Regions from separate parts of the Paenibacillus sp. 7523-1 genome, predicted to be linked through region 1. Evidence: predicted binding sites of a transcription regulator. Region 1 holds the regulator's gene; each other region holds the start of a gene.
The links. Region 1 encodes NrdR, which represses ribonucleotide reductase genes. Its sites were predicted from a motif close to AACACNATATATNGTGTT; they were not measured.
Positions count from the first base shown of each region.

Region 2: a site for NrdR is predicted at 1,504-1,521, ahead of CHH60_RS15980 (anaerobic ribonucleoside triphosphate reductase). Genes of this name have one in related genera too.
Region 3: a site for NrdR is predicted at 2,454-2,471, ahead of CHH60_RS08350 (adenosylcobalamin-dependent ribonucleoside-diphosphate reductase). Genes of this name have one in related genera too.

Region 1 is NZ_NPBR01000008.1:103,733-108,553, reverse strand. Features, by position in the region: gene CHH60_RS09465 (lytic transglycosylase domain-containing protein) at 1-329, shown strand, start outside; gene CHH60_RS09460 (alpha/beta-type small acid-soluble spore protein) at 485-709, opposite strand; gene nrdR (transcriptional regulator NrdR) at 823-1,290, shown strand; tRNA gene CHH60_RS09450 (tRNA-Ala) at 1,477-1,549, shown strand; gene CHH60_RS09445 (alpha/beta hydrolase) at 1,846-2,655, shown strand; gene CHH60_RS09440 (MarR family winged helix-turn-helix transcriptional regulator) at 2,704-3,225, shown strand; gene CHH60_RS09435 (DUF4179 domain-containing protein) at 3,443-4,821, opposite strand, start outside.
Region 2 is NZ_NPBR01000013.1:198,201-203,021, reverse strand. Features, by position in the region: gene CHH60_RS15980 (anaerobic ribonucleoside triphosphate reductase) at 1-1,455, opposite strand, end outside; gene CHH60_RS15975 (GAF domain-containing sensor histidine kinase) at 1,838-3,481, shown strand; gene CHH60_RS15970 (aldo/keto reductase family protein) at 3,665-4,603, shown strand; gene CHH60_RS15965 (GGDEF domain-containing protein) at 4,709-4,821, opposite strand, start outside.
Region 3 is NZ_NPBR01000006.1:162,795-167,615, forward strand. Features, by position in the region: gene CHH60_RS08350 (adenosylcobalamin-dependent ribonucleoside-diphosphate reductase) at 1-2,391, opposite strand, end outside; gene CHH60_RS08355 (DEAD/DEAH box helicase) at 2,726-4,486, shown strand; gene CHH60_RS08360 (YqhG family protein) at 4,489-4,821, shown strand, end outside.

The DNA.
Region 1 (4,821 bases):
AGCTGATGCCGGATACGGCCAACTGGATCATGGAGCAGGCCAAAATTCCCGGGACCTCGCTAGAGGAGCTGAAGCATGAACCCGGCAGGAACATTCAGCTTGGCACATGGTACCTGCGTAACCTCTCAGAACAGTTTGACGGCAATGAGACGGCCATGATTGCCGCTTACAATGCCGGACCAGGCAAAGTAAGTGGATGGATCAGAGATGGTGTCTGGGACGGCTCATTCGAGACAGTCAAAGATATTCCTTTTGGAGAAACCCGGCACTATGTACAACGAGTCATTTATTATTATAATCAGTATGTAAAGATCTATAATACGTTCTAATGCTAATTGCATGGATTATGCGGTAGTTTAGAGTACAATCGGTTTGATTTGAATTTTGATATCGTATGTCTTATCTAATAGTAGAAGCACAGAGCAGGCCGGTTATTCACCGGCCGCTCCATGCTCCTCTGTCTAAACGTATTACAATGCAGATATTATTGGTATTGACCTGCCAATTGCTGTTCTGCAATTGTTACCAGACGTTTCGTGATGTATCCACCGATCGAACCGTTCTCGTAAGAAGTCATGTTACCTTGGTATCCGTCTTGTGGGATGCTGATTCCGAGTTCTTGAGCAACTTCATATTTCAATTGCTCCAGTGCTGCGGAAGCGCGAGTTACTACCAAGTTGTTGGAGTTACCGTTGCTGTTTTGGGCCATTGCTGTTCACCTCCTCGCGGTTGGTAAAAGTATTATGTGTCTTCAATGCGATTTTCATAACTAGAAGTGACAGGGAATTTATGGTAAAAGAAAAACATGGGAAGTGATCTGAGTTGAAATGTCCTTATTGCGCCTATCTAGGTACAAAAGTGCTGGATTCTAGGCCTGCTAATGAATCAAAATCCATCCGCCGTCGTCGTGAGTGCGAGCAGTGCAGCCGCCGTTTTACAACATTTGAAATGGTCGAAGAGACCCCGTTGATCGTCATTAAGAAAGATGGCAGCCGTGAAGAGTTTAGTCGCGACAAAATTCTCCGTGGTCTTATCCGGGCTTGTGAGAAACGTCCTGTCTCTGTAGAGACGCTGGAGATGATGGTTTCCGAGGTGGAGAAGTCACTGCGCAACACTGCGGAAGCTGAAGTGGAAAGCCGCCAGATTGGCGAGCTGTTGATGGAGCAATTGTTCCCGGTTGATGAAGTTGCCTATGTGCGGTTCGCTTCCGTGTATCGCCAATTCAAAGACATCAATATGTTCATGAAAGAACTAAAATCGTTGTTGTCCAAAGAGGATCTCGACGATTAAAGAAGTGGGTTAAGGGAGAAGAGCAGTCTAGGCTTGTAATTATGAGTGTTCATGTCTGTACAGAGGTTGTTCTTCTCCAAACACTTTGCATTCTGAAAAAGTTATTGACAGCTAAAGCTGCATTTTATATGATATAGGAGTCGCCTGTGGAACATCGCTGAAGCGGACAAGTACATATATTAATGTGGGGCCTTAGCTCAGCTGGGAGAGCGCATCGCTGGCAGCGATGAGGTCAGGGGTTCGATCCCCCTAGGCTCCATACTCGAAAACCTCTTGGTATCCAAGAGGTTTTTTGCTTTTTATGAATTTCTTTTCCCATGTCTGTAGCCAAAATGCACATATTGTCTTACACCAAATTTTTATGTAAACGCTTAAATGATTGATGGACAAGAGCGAAAGGCTAATGTTATATTGTTTCTATAAGAAACAATATAATCTTCATAAGACACTAAATTTTATTGGATGAGTGGACATGACAATGCTTACTAAATGTGCTCAAGGTTCAATGTTGTGATCTCTTGAATGCTTTAGCACCATGAAAAGGATGGGATGAGTATGAACCACAGTGAGACAACGATTAAATCATTTGACGGAACACAGCTTTATTTCAGCAAGGATACAGCCGAAGATGCGAAGGCAGCGGTGATCATTGTCCATGGACTCTGCGAGCATGCCGGGCGTTATGATGAGTTAACGAAGCAATTAAACAAACGAGGCTGTAACGTATATCGATTCGACCATCGTGGTCATGCGAGATCTGAAGGAAAGCGTACATTCTACAGTGATTTTCATCAAATCATCGAGGATGTGAATGTCGTAGTTGAGAGGGCTTTGCAAGAGAGCAGTGACCTCCCAGTATTCGTCATTGGACATAGCATGGGTGGATTTGCAACCTCATCATTTGGCACGAAATATCCAGGCAAGGTCAAAGGCATTGTTTTATCAGGAGCACTTACCCGTTACAATACGAAGGTTGCTGGTGAACTGCCGCTTGATCTTCCTACAGGGACGTATTTCCCGAATGAGCTTGGCAGTGGCGTATGCAGTGACCCTGAGGTTGTATCCGCTTACGCGAGTGATCCGCTGGTAGAGAAACAAATTTCTGTGGATCTTTTTAATAGCCTAGGGAACGGCGTGGCGTGGCTAAAAGAACATGCCAAGCAGTTTGTGGACCCGGTGCTCGTTCTGCATGGAGCAAATGATGGGTTGGTGAGCGAGCAGGATTCACTTGAATTCTATGGAGACATTGCCTCGACTGACAAAACGTTGAAGATCTATGCACATCTCATGCATGAAATATTTAATGAACCGACTAGACATGAAGTCATAGAAGAAGCCATTACATGGATTGAAAAACACATCTAATTTCAGTAGAGTAAAAGAAAGAGAATCTGAAAATGAAAGGGATTACTCATGAAATTAGATTGGATGGGCGACCATCGGACCCTGATTGAGAAAATAATCAAATACGGCAATGCATACTCGAACACCTATAAGCTGCAGCGAAGCTATGGTACGGACGTGATGTTCTCCGCCTCTCAGATCCAGACCCTGGAATACATTCTGGAAGCAGAGGATAAGGAGGAGAAAATGTCAAAGATGGCCGCACGTTTGGGCGTTAGCCGCAGTACATTCTCCAAGAATGTGAAGAATCTGACGGAAAAAGGCTTGCTCGAAAAATATCATTTAAGCGGTAACCGCAAAGACATTTATGTCAAACCTTCGGCGAAAGGGCGCGAGGTATACGCAAAGTACACTGATTTTGTCCGTGAGCTTTGCTTTGACGATATCTTTAAGCATGCTGACCAAATTTCAACAGCCGACAAGGAGAGTTTTATTCGCATTATGGATCTGTTCGCAGATGTGCTGGTTTGGTATGGTGAGAAGGAACAGGAACCGCGCAAACTCATTAAAATTGATCCGGGCAGCGATTAAATTCTAGGGTTATCGATGTACATGTATCATTCAGTTTAGCTTGTATGGATTGAGCCTAACAAAAGGGGATTAACTTTCAAGGTATTAAACTTGAAGGGATATTAAGGGATATTCCCTTTTTTAAATTAACCAGCTTAGTATAGGAATAAGAAAAATGCCCTTGAACAAGGGCATTTTTCTGCGCAATAGTTTTTTCATCTTGGTTAAGGTTTGGTTACTATTTAGTGCTATTAAGTGGAATTCGTAATTCTCCATCCGGCTCTTTAGTTGTATAATTCCATACATATAGATCGATGTTCTTACCTTTAAAATCATGAAATACTTCCATATGTTTATTATCAGAGTCGTTGAAATACAGCGGCGTTAGGTATTGCTTTTCTCCCGCATCAAGGAAATACGTTTGGTTGATCCCGCCAAATGTAGACTCAGGGCTGGACGATCCAACGTACAGGTTCCCATCCTTGAGATAATAAGTCCAGTTGATAAGGAACCCTTCATAATCACTTGTTATCGTTTGTGGCTGAGTCGAAATATTCGCTAGACGAATAGAAGTCTGGTCACCAGCATGCTCATCAACGCGGTCCTTCGCGATTAAGGTTATGGGTTTGTTAGCCACAGAACTTACATCTATGACAGACGAGTCGGACTGTTCAAATCGCAATTCGGTCTGGTTAGGATTCAACGTGCCTTCGAGGGAAACGTATCCTTCCAACACTCTGCCGTCCACTTCCAACTGATAAGTCCGGTATGGCATTCTGTAGTAGTCTTTTTGGTGATCAATAGTTAAACGAACCTGGGTTGGTGTCACCACTACTCCACTGATTCTAGCCTCTCCATCTAATGAATTCAGTGGAATATCCATTTCTTTCTTGACTGCCCCTGTTTCCATCTGCTGTTTAGACAAGGAGAGATCGACGTTCCACGTTCCATCTGTTCGCTCTTTCTCATGTGTATAGGTGAAGGTGAAATGATCTGTTCTCTCTTTGAACTGCTGCTCGTTAAAAATTTGCGTGCTGGAGTATGCTCCGGTTGCACCTGCTATACCGTAGACTGGGCTTTCCGTTTCTTTAATCATGTTCCCGTTTGGATCATAAGCTGTAATTCGGGCCCAAGTCTGTTCCTTCAACTCCGCATCTGTGAAAGTCACGTTGGAACGAATCATGATTTGATCTTCCGTGTGCTGGAAGGACTGTACTTCTACCGTTTCGATTCCGTCCTTCTGTATATTAAATTTCTGAGTATTCGTGTCCTTGGGATCGAGTGTAATGTCCTCCTGAATGTCTTGCAAATATCGTACACCTGTAATGGAAAATTGTAGATGGGATAGGTTCTCTGACATCACCCAGTCCGTTTCGAAGTATCCCTGATACACACCTTGCTCTTCGTTCCATTGTTGATAATAGTGTCCTTCAATAGGTGTACCCTCACTGTCTTTCAAAACGATCTGATCATATCTGATTTCTGCTCCGTCTGTTTCCATGCCGGGTTTAATCGTATAGAGAAGGACTGTTCGGTTATCATCCACAAAAGCGTTATGCACCGTTAAGGTCACTCCGTGAGCTGTGACGCTTTGTTCAATAGACTGACCATATCCCG
Region 2 (4,821 bases), on a different contig from region 1:
GTTATGCAGTTCACTCATGCGATCACAGAATTCACGCATGGTGCGGATAATGTTCAACGCCTCACGGTGGATATGGGGGTCCTGTCCATGGTGCCGGCCATACAGTGCGGTCATGCATTCGGCAAGCCCGATAAAACCAATAGACAAGGTGCCATGCTTCAATAGTTCGGCTACCGGTTCATCTGGTGCGAGCTGCTCACCGCCTTCCCACACACCTTCCCGCATCATGAAATCAGATGCCTTGGCAGGCTGTGCCGTTTGGATACGATAGCGGTGCAGCAGTCCGGAAGCAGCACGTTCCATGACCTTTTTAAGAGCTTTATAGAACCCCGCACGGTCGGCGACGACCCGTGCACCCTGACAGATGCCATAGCGAATGCCGAGTTTGACCAGATTGATGGTGTTGAACGAAAGGTTGCCTTTGCCACTCTGCCGATTGCGTCCGAAGCGGTCTGCCAGCGTACGTGTACGGCATCCCATGGTGGCGATGATGGTATCCGGATCTTCAGGACGATAATAAGGCAGGTTGAATGAGGCATCCACGTTGACAAAGTTCGGATACATGCGCCGGGAAGAGCAAGTCACGGCTAGTCGGAACAAGTCGTAGTTGGGTTCCCCTTGTGCCTGGTTAATTCCCTGTTTGCACTGGAAGATATGCTGTGGAAACACGGGGGTTTCCCCGCCGCCAAGGCCGCGGATGGTTGCTTCCAGCAGGGAACGGGATACAAGCCTGCCTTCGGCTGAGGTACATAGTCCATAGTTCAGCGAGGTAAAAGGAATCTGTCCACCTGCCCGGCTGCTCATGGTATTCAGATTGTGAATCAGGGATTCGGCAGCCTGTCCGGTCTCCAGTTCTGTTTCCTCGCAGGCAAAAGCGAAAGCACGCGGGCATGCTTCCCGTGCCAGTGAACTGTCCAGGTGCAGATGCTCGTCGTCAATCTGTGTGTGCTCTCCAAGCAAACGCTGTCCTTTGCGATAATGTTTGCGGAAGGAGCGTTGTACATAAGGAGCCAGATCCCAGTCGATTTTGTTGGCGGATACCCCGCCGTACTGACTGTTTTGCTGTGATTGAAATATGATGGCGACAAGCGCCATTGCCGACATGATGGTCTGAGGGGTACGCACGGAGCCGTTACCCGTATTGAAGCCGGAGGCCAGCAGTCGATCAAACGGGATAAAGATGCAATTGGTTGTTCCAAGCGCATACTGATCCAGATCATGAACGTAGAGATCTCCATTCTCCACAGATGCAGCAAGCTCTTCCGGCAGCACATGACGAAGAGCATGCCACTTGGCTGTCTCCGAGCCGAGTCTGCTCATCTTGCCGCTGAACGAATCACCATTGAGGTTAGCGTTCTCCCTCAGTGTGTCTGCGTCTTCTGCGCCAATTATTCGTCTTCCCAGGTCGGATAATAGATCGGATGCCGGTGGAGTGGCATACTCAAGCAGGTTCATGTGAGATTCCTCCCAAATATTGATTTATAATATCGGTTATTTCATCTAAACACTATATGTAGATTTGCATTATCCATTTATAAACTATATGTGGATTTTTGGGTGTGATCATTCTCACACCGTAACCTTCTACCGGCAGGAACTGCAGCAGGGAGAGTGGATAATGGTTTTCAAAGTGAACCTGGAAGAGTATAATTCCTATTTATGCTGCACTAGGGATAAGAGTGGTTTTCGTGCACTATGATTCTCTTGGGCTTCTATGGTGGTAAACACATATGTACATGTTGTGACAGTTAACTTGAGAAATTTGACCCTCATATACAGGATAGATTCATTTTGAGATAAAGATGTAGAAATACAGCTAAGATTTGAGGGGTGGATCATGGGAACGGCAGGGATAACAAGAGGCTTCTATGAAAATGTACAGGAAGCAGCGTCCCACATCGTGGACGTGTTAAGCGGTATATTGGAGGTCAATACGATCTTTGTTGCCACCAATGACGGAACGACCAATGTCATTTTGGAAGCTTTTAACCGAAACGAGGAACTGGTTATCAGTGGCAGTGAACTTCCATTTGATTCTTCCTACTGCAGTCTGGTACTGCGAAATACAAAAGAAAACCTGACCATAACGGATACTGCAGCACATCCGCTGACTTGCTCAATGGATGTAACCAAGGCGCTCGGTAACCGTTTTTTTGTGGGCATACCCATTATGCGGCGTTCGGGTGAAACCTTTGGGACGATTTGTTTAATGGACAACCCGGACTATGTCATCCGTGAGACAGATATGAAGACGTTGAACGCCATGGCAGTATTTCTTGGATATGTCATTGACTTGGAGAACAATTTGCTCATACAGAAACAAAAGCTGAACGATACGGAGCAGCTGAAACAACAGCTGCAGATGGAGAAGGAACGTGCTGAATCGGAAGCGATGACGAAGTCCCAGATGATTGCGCTAATGAGTCATGAGATTCGCAACCCGCTCAATGGCATTCTTGGTTTAACCGATCTGATGCGTACACCGGATATGCCCGAAGAGCATGTGGAATATGTGGACATGATTGAGACCAGTGGCCACATCCTCCTGTCTTTGCTGAATAATATAATGAACTTTAATATTAATGAAACAGGTAGAACGGTAGTTCATGATGATCCCTTTGATCTGGTTTCTACTATTGAGAGTACCGTGTATCTTCATGCCGGGCTGGCGATGGAGAAAGGAATCGAGCTGGGACTGAACCTTGAACTGAATGTCTCTCAGGTCTTCGTGGGAGACGAGGTCAAGATCGGTCAGCTGCTCGCAAATGTGCTGAAATATGCCATTGATTCCACGCGTACAGGTTCCGTGCTCGTTACGGCAGCCGTCGATAGTCAGAATGTGGATGAGGCGGGTACGCTGCTGCTTCATATCAAATATACAGGTCGGATGCTGACATCGGACAAAAAACTGCAGGCGTTTAATACACTGGACGGAAATATCAGCATTCAAAAGCTTGTGGGTACCAACCTCAGTTTGGCCGTCAGCCAAAATCTCGCCATTCTCATGCATGGCTGTATAGAGGTGAGCAGCCTGGGTGAAGAAGAGACGGAATTTCAGATCAGGCTGCCCCTGATGAAGCACTGGGAACTTCCGCAGCTTACAGGCATTCAAGAGCGGTTGAAAGGTAAAACGGTACTGCTGGTCAAAGCTCCTGATATTCTGCAGGGGGTATCTTCCCTCATGCGCAGGTGGCAGATGGATGTAAATATGACATCAGACACGAGCCAGGCAAAACACTGGATGGAAGATGGACTTGAGCCTGAAATTGCGGTTATTGACATGGGGTTAGAGCCAGACAAGGCCATGGAGTTTATTCATGAATTAAAGGGAATGGCAAAACAACTGCCCATCATCATCCTGGTCCCCTACGGAATGCATATGGATCCACAGGAGACGGGGAACGTTAATGCTGTCTTAACCAAGCCGGTTAGACAGTTGGACTTGCTGAACGCACTGAGCGCGACATTGCACCGGGCATAATAAAATATAAGCAGCGTACCTAATCAGGTACGCTTTTTTATTGTATACGAAAAGAGCGCGCCTCAAATCCGATCTGTTTATTTATCCGTTTTCTTTTGTTAAATCCCTTTTCATCCACGCTGGTTACGTTACAATAGAAAAGTAAGAATCATACTAATTAATCTAGAGGAGGATGTGCATTCAATGGAATACCGCAGATTGGGTGGAAGCGGACTGAAAGTAAGCGAGATCAGCTTGGGCAGCTGGCTGACGTACGGAGGATATGTGGAGCGTGAAAATGCGGTGAAGTCGATTGAAACCGCATTCGATGAAGGCATCAACTTTTTTGATACAGCAAACGTATACGAACGCGGCGCGGCGGAAGAGCTGCTTGGGCAGACTTTGAAAGCATATTCCCGTGATTCCTATGTTCTTGCAACCAAAGTGTTCGGCAAAATGGGCGACGGTCCGAATGATCAGGGCTTATCCCGCAAACATATTAAGGAGCAATGTGATGCCAGTTTGAAACGCTTAGGCGTGGAATATGTGGACATCTACTATTGCCATCGTTATCATACGGAAACACCGATCGAAGAAACGCTGCGGGCACTGGATGACCTGGTTCGTCAAGGAAAAGTGCTGTACGTAGGCGTGAGCCAATGGACTGCTGCTCAGATGGAGGCAGCGCTCGGTACCGCTGACCGTCTGCTGCTCGATCATATCGTGGTCAACCAGCCGGTTTATAACATGTTTGACCGCTATATTGAGAAGGAGATTATTCCACTTGGTGAGCGCAAGGGAATCGGACAAGTTGTCTATTCTCCACTTGCACAAGGCCTGTTAACCGGCAAGTACACCTCGGCTTCAGACCTTCCGGAGAATTCCCGTGCGGCGAAGCTCGGCTGGGATGAAGGCAAGATCAATGCAGACAAAATCGGAAAAGTGCGTCAGCTGATTGAAGTAGCGGACAAGCTGGATCTGAAGGTTGGGCAGCTGGCACTTGCATGGATTTTGCGTCAAAACAATGTGTCCAGTGCACTTGTAGGGGCAAGCCGTCCGGAGCAGGTGAAGGAGAATGCTGCTGCTTCAGGTGTGAAGCTGGATTCAGCCATTATTGAAGAGATCGAGCAGATCCTGTCTTAGTGGTTAACCGTCTTTCAAGGCGTAGTTATGTAAACTAAATCGTAAAAAAGGATGCTCCGCAGCCAGATAAGGCTTAACTGCGGGACATCCTTTTTGGGTTTTAAGCTAGAGCAAACGATTGCCAATAAGCACCTTGGATCGCTTCGGAATGGCGCAGACCCGATTTCTCCCGGTATTTTTGGCTTCATATAATGCACGGTCTGCCTGCTCGAAGAAGT
Region 3 (4,821 bases), on a different contig from region 1:
GGACTCTACCCGGTTTACACCAAAGCCAATCGCTCCCGAACCACCGATGCCTTTCAGATGTTTGATAAGAAGTTCGACTTTATGTCCGTGGTCACCATATCGCAGGAACAGGGAGCACACTCTTCCTAGCGCTTCTGCCATGGCGAATACATCGGAACCGGCTTTACCCACGTTCAGGAAGATCTCCGCCGGAATGCCGCCCAGGTCGTTGATCGTAATGTAAGCCATGCCAAACGGAGTATTTATTTTGTACGTTGCTCCCCGCAGTACCTGCGGACGACTCTTGTACTGTTTATCCAGTACTTTGGCTGCAGGCGAAGCCGCCACACTTGTTTTGCCCTCGTTCTCTGTCTCCGAAGGTTCTGACGTGAAAGCTGTCGTTTCGTTTACAGCACTTGTTTCTTTTACCGGATCTGTCACACTTGTTTGTTCACTTACTTCGCTCTTCGCCTCTTCCTTCTTCGTCGTGGATAGGACCTGTACATCGCGGCTGCCGTCCCGGTAGATCGTTACTCCCTTACAACCGAGATCAAAAGCAAGCTCATACAACTGTGCCGTATCTTCAACCGTAAAATCAGCCGGACAGTTGGCCGTCTTCGAGATGGAGCTGTCCACCCACTGTTGAATCGCTGCCTGTACCCGAATATGATTTTCTGCGGACAGATCCATCGCCGTTACATAATAGTCAGGAAGTTCCTCGCCGGGGTGTTCATCCAGCCACTCCTGAGCAATGGGGACAAACTGCTCATCGTAACCGAGCCGGCTTTGACGGAAATATTTAAACGCAAAGTAGGGTTCGATTCCTGTCGACGTACCCACCATCGTTCCCGTACTTCCTGTTGGGGCCTGCGTGATAAGCGTTACATTACGAATGCCTTGCTTCCGGATGGCCTCTCCCACTTCCGGATAAGTCCCGACCAGATTTTTCATGAATCCACTCTGTAAGTACGGCTCCACTTCAAAGGCAGGGAACGCTCCCTTCTCGGCCGCAATCTCTGCTGATGCGAGGTATGCTTCTTTTGCGATAAAGCCATACAGTTTATCCAGAAATTCAAGCGATTCCGGACTGCCGTACCGGATGCGCAGCTTAATCATCAGCTCTGCGAGACCCATCGTGCCAAGTCCAACCCGGCGCTCCCGCTGCTGATTCTTCTGATTTTCCTCAAAATGATAAGGTGTTGCATCAATCACATTGTCCAAAAATCTCGCCGAAATTCGTGTCGTCTCCGCCAGCTCCTGCCATGCTACATCATGACTGGTTTCATCGTAAAATTTGGATAAGTTGATAGCCGATAGATTGCAGACGCCCCATCCTGGCAGGCCTTGTTCACCGCATGGATTGGTACATATAATCGGATTAAAGTACCAGCTGTTGGACATCTGATTGTAATACTCCATAAAGACAACACCCGGCTCTGCTGATTTCCAGGCCGATTCGATAATTGTACGCCATATATCCCGGGCCTTTACTGTACGGTAATGGATAACCTGGTGCCCGGCTTCCTTCCATTGCTGCAGATCCCCGTTCCACTCGTTGTCATACTCGGGGTCGTTCGTATCCGGAAAAACAAGTTCCCAGTCCCCGTCCTGTTTGACAGCTTCCATAAATGCGTTGCTCACGCATACGGATAGATTGGCATTGGTAACCTGACCCATCGTTTGTTTGACGGTAATAAAATCCATCACATCCGGATGCCAGTCGTTCATCATCAGCATAAGTGCTCCCCGGCGGCTGCCTCCCTGTTCAATCAGTCCAGTGGTATAACTGAACAATCCTCCCCAGGATACCGAACCGCTGGAAGATCCATTGACCCCTTTAACTACTGCACGACGTGGACGGAGTGACGACAGGTTGATGCCAACCCCGCCACCGCGAGCCATAATCTCTGTCATTTCAGTCAACGTTTTCATGATGCCACCCCGACTGTCCTGCGGAGAAGGAATGACATAACAGTTAAAGAGGGTCAGCTCATCGCTAGCACCCGCACCAGCAGCAATTCGGCCTCCCGGAACCAGCTTCCAATCGTCCAGGACAGCCCGGAACTTGGATTGCCACTTTTGCTGTTCTTCCGGAGTGGATTCTACAGAAGCCATCGCTCTCGCGAGCCGGTCCCACATCTCCTCCGGTGTTTTTTCTATATTAAGTGTCAGCTTCTCCACTTCCGTCTGGATCGTTTCTCCACTACGAGTTTTCACTTTCACCGTCTGACCCTGCCGTTCCACGATTTCCCCCACTTCCTTTGTCGGAAACTTCGGGTCATCTTTCGTCAGAACAAGTACAACATCTCCTACCTTGGCATGGTTTGGATCAGCATCCTTCCAGGCATAACGGTCCAAAAATATTTTTTCACTTAATCCTTCCAACTTGTGCGACAGTTTGTTCGAATTCATTATGTTTGACAGCCTCCCCAAAAATCCCATTACATTTCTATTATGTGTTTAAAATATGCCGAAACACCACATATAGTGATTCATATTCAGTATAGTACACCATATATTGATTTTCCATGTGACTTAAGTCACAGCCAGCCTTTCTATTCGCCCTGTACTTGGACTAGCTCACTCTTACGCCATCAGACTCTCTCATTCAAAATTTGTGAATTTTTTTAGACGTAAAGGTTCGATTTCGCACCTTATTTGGAGGGTGGTTATGAACTGCCTCTCATTCGTCCATACTATGAGCTACGAATAAAACGTCATCATGTATGGCAGGGGAGGCATCACCATGAACCGGAAACATCCGCTTCACATGAATCAACCTGCAGCAGAACTGCCCGTTCCGCTCGAATTTGATCGCAGCTGGCTGACCCAATTGGAGTCACGGCTCGATAAAGGCGGTCCTTGGGGAGATTACAGACTCTTTCAGCTTGGTATTCAAGCGGAAGAGACCAATCTGATTCCCAATTTTGATGAAATACAGTGTCTTAAGCATTTGCAGGGACTGACCCCGCTTCCGCACCAGATGGACACTGCACGCAAAGTATTATTTGAAATGTCAGGCCGTGCCATTCTTGCCGACGAGGTGGGTCTGGGAAAAACCATAGAAGCCGGTCTGATATTGAAAGAATATATGGTCCGTGGTCTTGTATCGAAGGTCCTCATTCTCGTGCCTGCATCCCTTGTACTTCAATGGGTACGAGAGCTGAATTCAAAGTTTGGCATTCCCGCAGTTGCACAGAAAAAAGTCTATTCCTGGCAAAATGAAGTGGTGGTGGCTTCCATGGATACGGCTAAGCGAGATCCGCATAAGGACATCTTGCTGAGTACGGACTATGACATGATCATTATTGACGAAGCGCACAAACTCAAAAATAAAAAAACGACCAACTATCAATTCATGCTGAAACTGCGAAAAAAATATTGTCTGCTGCTGACGGCGACACCTGTACAAAATGACATGAGCGAGCTGTTCAATCTAATAAACTTGCTGAAGCCGGGCCAGCTCGGTCGTCAAGGTGACTTTAGTGCGAACTTTGTCGTGGATAAACGAATCCCCAAAAACCAGGAACAGCTTAAGGACGAATTGTCCAAAGTCATGATCCGGAACCGCCGCGGTGAAGGGCCAGTACAGTTCACCAAGCGGAATGTTTCCAATGTGAATTTGCAGCTATCTCCTGAAGAACAGGCACTCTATGATGGGGTAACTTCCTTTGTTAAAGATCAATATCAGGAGGCTGGTGGAAACCTGAGCAGCATGCTCTCCCTTGTTACGCTGCAGCGGGAGGTGTGCAGCAGCCGGGATGCAGTGTTTGTTACGCTGGTCAATCTGTCCAAGAAGCTCCCGCTGGACTCCCCGCTCCGGGACAAAATTTGGGATCTGGTTGCCCATATCAAGGCCATTAAGGAAAATACGAAGGCCGAGAAAACGATGGAACTGATTCGAAACATGAATGAGAAAGTCATCATTTTCACTGAATACCGGGCCACGCAGGAGTATCTGCTGAATTATTTTCGCAACAACGGACTCACAGCTGTTCCATATCGTGGCGGTATGAACCGGGGGAAAAAGGACTGGATGATGGACCTTTTCCGAGGCCGTGTTCAGGCCATGATCGCAACCGAAGCTGGTGGCGAAGGCATTAACCTTCAATTTTGCCATCACATGATTAATTTCGACTTGCCCTGGAATCCGATGCGCGTAGAGCAGCGAATTGGTAGGGTACATCGGCTCGGACAACAAAATGACGTCAACATCTACAATCTGTCGACGACAGGCACGATTGAGGAACACATCCTGAATCTGCTGCATGAAAAGATCAATATGTTCGAGATGGTCATCGGCGGACTGGACGTTATTCTGGAACGCCTGGAGAAAAAGGAATCCATCGAAAAGAGTCTCTATAAGATCATGCTCGAATCCCAGAACGAAGATGACATTCGCCGGAAAGTGGATTCGCTTGGACAATCACTTAATTCCATTCAGCGTGAAGTCGCCGATGAAGTGCCATCCGTCTCCCTTCTAGATCTGGGCAAAGGAGGACACTGACCATGACCATGTCACCCCAAGAAGTTCAAGCCTATGTAACAACCTATCTCGAAGCCATGGAATGCCAAATCATGGAGCGTTCTCCTGCACATCTAACTGTTAAACTATCGCCAGAGGCCGACAAGGCTCTAACCAACCGTCCGTACTATTGGGGATTTGTTGAGCGCACTGGAGCTCCGGCGGAGACGATGTCCTTTACGTTCGTATTTGATCCGGCAGCGCATCAGCAAGCCATCGAGGCAGCAGAAGCCAGAGCCGCTCAGGCATCTCCCTCGCTCTCTGCAAGTCAGAGCGGACCTGTCGGCCCAGGCAGCGCAGGGTCTGGCTCCGGACCA